3 regions of the Pseudoduganella sp. RAF53_2 genome follow, and region 1 is predicted to be linked to each of the others. Evidence: predicted binding sites of a transcription regulator. Region 1 holds the regulator's gene; each other region holds the start of a gene.
The links. Region 1 encodes HrcA, which represses chaperone genes, less so after heat shock. Its sites were predicted from a motif close to TTAGCACTCNNNNNNNNNGAGTGCTAA; they were not measured.
Positions count from the first base shown of each region.

Region 2: groES (co-chaperone GroES) is a predicted target of HrcA. The motif match lies at 1,175-1,201, and genes of this name have one in related genera.
Region 3: rpoH (RNA polymerase sigma factor RpoH) is a predicted target of HrcA. The motif match lies at 1,482-1,508, and genes of this name have one in related genera.

Region 1 covers NZ_JBFRDW010000466.1:1,512-3,711, forward strand. The annotation lists gene fur (ferric iron uptake transcriptional regulator) at 1-390, shown strand, start outside; gene hrcA (heat-inducible transcriptional repressor HrcA) at 454-1,470, opposite strand; gene AB4Z11_RS23040 (HAD family hydrolase) at 1,499-2,197, opposite strand.
Region 2 covers NZ_JBFRDW010000256.1:1,854-4,053, forward strand. The annotation lists gene groL (chaperonin GroEL) at 1-794, opposite strand, end outside; gene groES (co-chaperone GroES) at 831-1,121, opposite strand; gene AB4Z11_RS16155 (FxDxF family PEP-CTERM protein) at 1,394-1,924, opposite strand.
Region 3 covers NZ_JBFRDW010000248.1:738-2,937, reverse strand. The annotation lists gene AB4Z11_RS15825 (PEP-CTERM sorting domain-containing protein) at 1-303, opposite strand, end outside; gene rpoH (RNA polymerase sigma factor RpoH) at 524-1,435, opposite strand; gene ftsX (permease-like cell division protein FtsX) at 1,652-2,200, opposite strand, start outside.

The DNA of each region.
Region 1 (2,200 bases):
AAGGCCACCCTGCCGCGCCTGAAGATTCTTGACATTTTCCAGAGCAGCCCAGTGCGTCACCTGACTGCGGAAGACGTCTATAAACAGCTGCTGGCCGAGAATATGGACGTGGGCCTGGCCACCGTGTACCGCGTGCTGACCCAGTTCGAGCAGGCCGGCCTGCTGAACCGCAACCACTTCGAGAGCGGCAAGGCGATTTTCGAACTGAACGAAGGCTCGCACCACGACCACCTGGTGTGCCTGGACTGCGGCCGCGTGGAAGAATTCGTGGACGAGGAAATCGAGAAGCGCCAGCAAGCCATCGCCGCCGAGCGCGGCTTCAAGATCGCCGAACACGCCCTGGCGCTGTACGGCAACTGCACCAAGACCAACTGCCCGCACAAGCATTAAAACCCGAGGCGTAAAGCGGGTGGCAGCCACGTCGTGGCTGCCACCGGGTTCAAGCCGCGGGTTTCAATGCTGGCTCAGGGCATTCGACAGCAGGCGCGATGTAATATCGACAATCGGAATCACCCGCTCGTAGGCCATGCGGGTCGGGCCGATCACTCCCAGGGTACCCACAATCTTGCCGTTCGCCTCGTACGGCGCGGTCACCACGCTCATTTCATCCATCGGCACCAGGTGCGATTCGCCGCCGATGAAGATCTGCACGCCGGACGCCTTGGACGACACGTCCAGCAGCTGGATCAGGCCGGTCTTCTGCTCGAACAGGTCGAACATCTGGCGCAGCGAGCTCATATTCGACGACAGGTCGGCCACCGACAGCAGATTGCGCTCGCCGGCGATCACCATGTCCTCGGTATTCTCGGCCATGGCTTCGCTGCCCGCTTCCACGGCGGCCTGCATCAGGCGCCCCATATCGTCGCGCAGCTGGCGCACCTCGCCCTGCAGGCGGCCGCGCACCTCGTCGAAGGACAGGCCGGAATAATGCTGGTTGATGAAATTGGCCGACTGCTGCAGCTGGGCCGGAGAATAATCCACGTCGGTCAGCAGCATGCGGTTCTGCACATCGCCATTGGGTGACACGATCACCAGCAAGATTCGCTTCTCGCCCAGGCGTAAAAACTCCACCTGCTGGAACACCGACTCATGGCGCGGCGTCAGCACCACGCCCGCGAACTGGGTCAGCGAGGACAGCATCTGCGCCGCGTTGGCAATCAGCTTCTGCGGCGGCTGGGCGGTCGCGCGCAGGCGCGCCTCGACTGCGCTCTCATCGATGTGCTGCACGGTCAGCAGGGTGTCGACAAAGATGCGGTAGCCGCGCGGCGTGGGAATGCGTCCGGCCGAAGTGTGCGGGCTGGCCACATAGCCCAGCTCCTCCAGGTCCGCCATGATGTTGCGGATGGTGGCCGGCGACAGCTCCAGTCCGGAAATCTTGGACAGCGCGCGCGAGCCGACGGGCTGGCCGTCGGCGATATAGCGCTCGACCAGGGCTTTGAGCAGGGTTTGGGCACGGTTATCGAGTTGCATAGCTCTTCATGAAGCGGTGATTGCCCATCTATTCTGCCAACTGTTCTTCCAGCCATGCAAGAAGTTCCTCAAAACTGGAGCAAATTGCATCAGGCTGGACACCGGCCGCCAGATGGGCATCGCTGCCGGTCCGGTTCAGCCAGACCGCGCGCAGGCCGGCGCGCTGGGCGCCTTCCACATCCAGTTTCAGGTCGTCGCCGACATACACCGCCTCCGAGGGCAGCACGCCCAGGGTAGTGCAGGCGGCGCGGAAAATGCCGGGATCGGGCTTGGCCTTGCCGAAATCGGCGGCCGCCAGCGATACCTTGAAATGGTGGGCGAGGCCGATGACTTCAAGATCCGCGTTGCCATTGCTGATGGTTCCCAGCAACACCTGCTGTTTCAGCTTGAGCAAGCCGGGCAAGACGTCGTCATAAGGCTTGACCGCATTGCGCGCGGCGAAGAAATGGCGCATGGCGCCATCGACGTTGGTGGCGTCCTCGCCGGCGTGGGCGAACACCTCGTTCAGGCTGGCACGCCGCAAGGCGCCCAGATCGACGTGCAGTTCCGGCCGCGCGGCCAGCAACTCCATGCGGTGCAGGCGCAGCTGCTCGATGCTGAAATTTTTCGTCACGCCCGGCGCGTGCTCGCTCAGCCAGGCGTGCAAGGTCAGCTCCGCTTCGGCGATCACCGGCGCGATCGGCCACAGGGTGTCATCCAGATCGAAAAGTATGGCTTTCGGCTTCATGCC
Region 2 (2,200 bases), on a different contig from region 1:
TTCACCACCAGGGTCGCCAGCGCTTCGCCTTCGATGTCTTCAGCGATGATCAGCAGTGGACGGCCGGCTTTCGCTACTTGCTCCAGTACCGGCAGCAGGTCGCGGATGTTGGTGATCTTCTTGTCGCACAGCAGAACGAATGGGTTCTCCAGCACGGCAACTTGCTTTTCCGGGTTGTTGATGAAGTACGGGGACAGGTAGCCGCGGTCGAACTGCATACCTTCCACGATGTCCAGCTCGTCGTGCAGGGACTTGCCGTCTTCCACGGTGATGACGCCTTCCTTGCCCACTTTTTCCATCGCTTCAGCGATACGCTCGCCGATCGAGGACTCGGAGTTGGCGGAGATCGCGCCAACCTGGGCGATTTCCTTGGAGGTGGTGGTTGGCTTGGCCATGGACTTCAGCTGCTCAACGGTGGCAGCAACTGCCTTGTCGATGCCGCGCTTCAGGTCCATTGGGTTCATGCCGGCTGCAACGTACTTCATGCCTTCGCGCACGATGGCTTGTGCCAGCACGGTTGCAGTGGTGGTGCCGTCACCGGCGTTGTCGGAGGTCTTGGACGCGACTTCCTTGACCATCTGCGCGCCCATGTTCATCAGCTTGTCTTTCAGCTCGATCTCTTTCGCGACCGAGACGCCGTCCTTGGTGACGGTCGGGGCGCCGAAGGAGCGCTCCAGCACCACGTTGCGGCCTTTCGGGCCCAGGGTGACTTTAACGGCGTTGGCGAGGATGTTCACGCCTTCTACCATTTTGGAACGTGCGGAATCGCCGAAAATAACTTCTTTAGCTGCCATGTTTGATTTCTCCTGAATTCTGGATTGAAAGGCCGATTACTTATTGATGACGGCCAGGATGTCTTCTTCGCGCATCACCAGCAGCTCTTGACCGTCAACTTTGACGGCCTGGCCGGAATATTTGCCGAACAGAATACGGTCGCCGACTTTGACTTCCAGAGCGCGGACAGTACCGTTATCAGCCACTTTGCCGTTGCCCACAGCCAGCACTTCACCCTGGTCCGGCTTTTCAGCAGCGGCATCAGGAATGATCAGACCGGACGCAGTTTTGGTTTCCTGGTCCAGACGTTTGACGATGACGCGATCGTGCAATGGGCGAAGGTTCATACAAAACTCCTTTATTCAGTTGGTAATTGCTAGTTGTGCAAGTAAATCAGCTGTTAGCACTCTCGGCTAACGAGTGCCAACAATTATATGGACGGCCTTGGGGCTTTTCAAGAGAATTTGTTTGCGGAAGGTCAAGACGAGACAGGACACCGGCTCCGCTCCTAGGCGGGCCCATGCTTTTTGCTGCAGCGGAGGCGGCGTCCTTTTTTGAACCAGAGGCGAGGAGCAGGTGCCTGCCAGGTCGTGGCAGGCACCCGGTTTATGCCCTGGGTTTACTGCTGTTTGCGACGGCGAGCGGTGGCCAGGCCAAGCACGGCCAGGCCGCCCAGCAGCATGCCGTAGGTGGCAGGCTCTGGCACAGCGGATACGCTCAGGTTGGTGGTGTAGCTGCCTGCCGACTTGGACAGCGCGCTGCCGCTGACCTGCAGGTAATAGTTGTCGGCCGCCAGTTTGCCCAGGTCCAGCACCCACTGGTCAGTCTGACCGGTGGAAAGCTGGTTGCCGGAGCTGACCAGGGRGCCGGCGGCGTTGAACAGCGAGAAACCGGTGATATCCAGGCCGTTCTTGGCGTTGCCGCTGAAGGAATACACGTCGGCCAGTACGTTGGAAACGCRGGACAGGCTGAACGTGTACTGATCGGCAAAGGTATTGCCCGAGTTGTTGCCGGTGATCAGACGGCTGGCCAGGCCTACGCCATCCGTCAGGTCGATCGGCGCGGGGGACAGGCTGATATCGGCCGCGTGGGCCGCCAGGGTGGCGCCGGTGAGCGCCAGTGCTGCTGCAATTTGCTTCAGATAAGTCATGCCTTTGCTCCTAGTTGATTTGCTACGGTTGGGGCCGCTTAAGGAGCCGTCACGGTATCAAACATACATTTCTTAAAAACTGTTTATTAACAAGCGCTTACAACTCTCCAATAGGAAATTCGGGTTGAATTTGTGAAATATTCAACCATGTCATTCATGCAAAATCAGGGACTTAACGGCAGAGCGTGAAACGGCTGGGATAGGCGTGTAGGAGAGTGCCTACGGAGAGGCAAGAAATTCTTACCGCTGGCGAGTACTCACCTGCAATTCACACAG
Region 3 (2,200 bases), on a different contig from region 1:
GCCAGCAGGCGCCGCAGCGTTGGACTGGGTCAGCAGGGTGCCGTCCAGGTAGAAATAGTACAGGGTGCCATCCTGGTTGCCGCCCGGCTGGGGGAACAGGAAGTCGAACGTGCCGCCATTGATGCCGGCGTCGACCTGGAGGGTGGACAAACCGTTCAGGTCAGCGGCGCGCATGGCTGGGTTCGCGTTGTCGTTATTCCAGTGAGCAGCAATTGACAGATTATCGGTCAGCAGAAGTGGGGCTGCGGACGCAAGTCCGGTGGCTGCGGCGCAGACCAGTGCGAGAGCGGTTTGTTTGATCATGGTATTTCTCCGGGTGATTGACTTCGCTTTACATCAAGCAAGTGCCATGCCATCGGAGAAATGCGTGTTGCATCAAGGACTTATAAATTTCTGGAAAACCATGGTGTAAAAAATATCGACAGTTAGTAAGTCGAAATAGTAACCCGCGTTCAATATTGTTTAGAAAATAAAAAAAGCGCCGGGCCTTACGGCACGGCGCCTTCCGGAAATCAGCGAAAACTTAGATGTAGGCCGCCAGGGCAGTCTTCATCTTCTTCAGCGCGGCCGCTTCGATCTGGCGGATACGCTCGGCCGACACGCCGAACTCTTCCGCCAGCGTATGCAGGGTGGCGCCCGAACCGTCGTCGTTGGCCAGCCAGCGCGCTTCCACGATACGGCGAGAGCGGGCGTCCAGCTTGGACAGGGCAGTTTCCAGACCCTCGGATTGCAGACGGGTCACCTGTTCGGCTTCCAGCACCTTGGTTGGCTCGGTATTGTCGGAAGACAGGTAGGCGATCGGGGAGAACTTGTCGTCTTCCTCGTCGCTTGGCGATTCCAGGGCAATATCGCGGCCGCTCAGGCGGGTTTCCATTTCAATCACGTCTTCGCGCTTCACGTCCAGGGCTTTCGCCAGCTGGTCGATCTGGTCGGGCGACATGGCGTCCAGGCCTTGCTTGTGGCTGCGCAGGTTGAAGAACAGCTTGCGCTGGGCTTTGGTGGTAGCCACTTTCACCAGGCGCCAGTTCTTCAGAATGTATTCATGCATCTCCGCCTTGATCCAGTGCATGGCGTAGGACACGAGGCGCACACCCTGGTCCGGATCGAAGCGTTTGACGGCTTTCATCAGCCCGATATTGCCTTCCTGGATGAGGTCGGCGTGCGRCAGGCCATAGCCCAGGTAACCGCGCGCGATCGACACCACCAGTCGCAGGTGAGACATAACGAGCTTCTCCGCAGCCTTCAGATCATTCTTGTTCTTCAGGTCACGGCCCAGTTGTACTTCTTCCTCGTGCGAGAGCATAGGCAGGCGATTGACTGCCGAAATATAGGCGTCAATGTTGCCAAGTGGAACCAACGCGTTTTGTACGGACATCGTGGTCATAGTTCTATCCTCGCTTCGAAGGGAATCTTTCATAGTCACAGCATGCCTCATGGAACTTAACTCTTACTTAATTGAAGCCTTGCTGGTTGAACATATATTAGCACTCTCCTTCGATGAGTGCCAATCATGGAAAATCTATGATTGCGATAGCAATACTGCTATGAGGAAAGGCTCCTCCATAAAAGGCAGGATAGACCTGGAAGGGGATGGGCTCTGTGCGAGAACGCACTTGTGACACCGGGAGCGGCGCGCGCTCCCGGCAGGGACTTAATTCAGGCGGGACAAATGGCGCTGCACGGACAGCGAGGCGCCAACCAGGCCCAGCATCGCTGACAGGGCCAGCAGGGCGGTCATGGACACGGGATCGAGCGGGACCAGCTGGAATTCGCTGGCATACAACCTTGCAAATTCAGCAATTGCCGTATTCAGCGGGCGCAGGGCCAGCGCCACTGCCCCCAGCGCCACCCCGCCCGCGCACAGGCCGAGCAGAGCACCCGTGTAATAGAAGGGGCGGTGGATGAAGCTGTCGGTCGCGCCGATCAGTTTGGACACCAGAATCTCTTCACGCTGGGTCAGCACTTGCAGGCGAATCGTGTTGAATACCACCGCAATCACCACCGTGCCCAGGGTTGCAGCCAGCAGCAGCAGGGCCAGACGCAGGATGCCCAGCAGGGCGGCCAGACGCTTGACCCAGGCGGAGTCGACCTGCACCGATTCCACACCCGGCAGAGCGCGCATCTGGTCGGCGATGGCATCGATCTGGGCGCTTTCGGCCGCGCTCTTGTAGGCGTTGAGCTTGACGATGTAGCTGTCCGG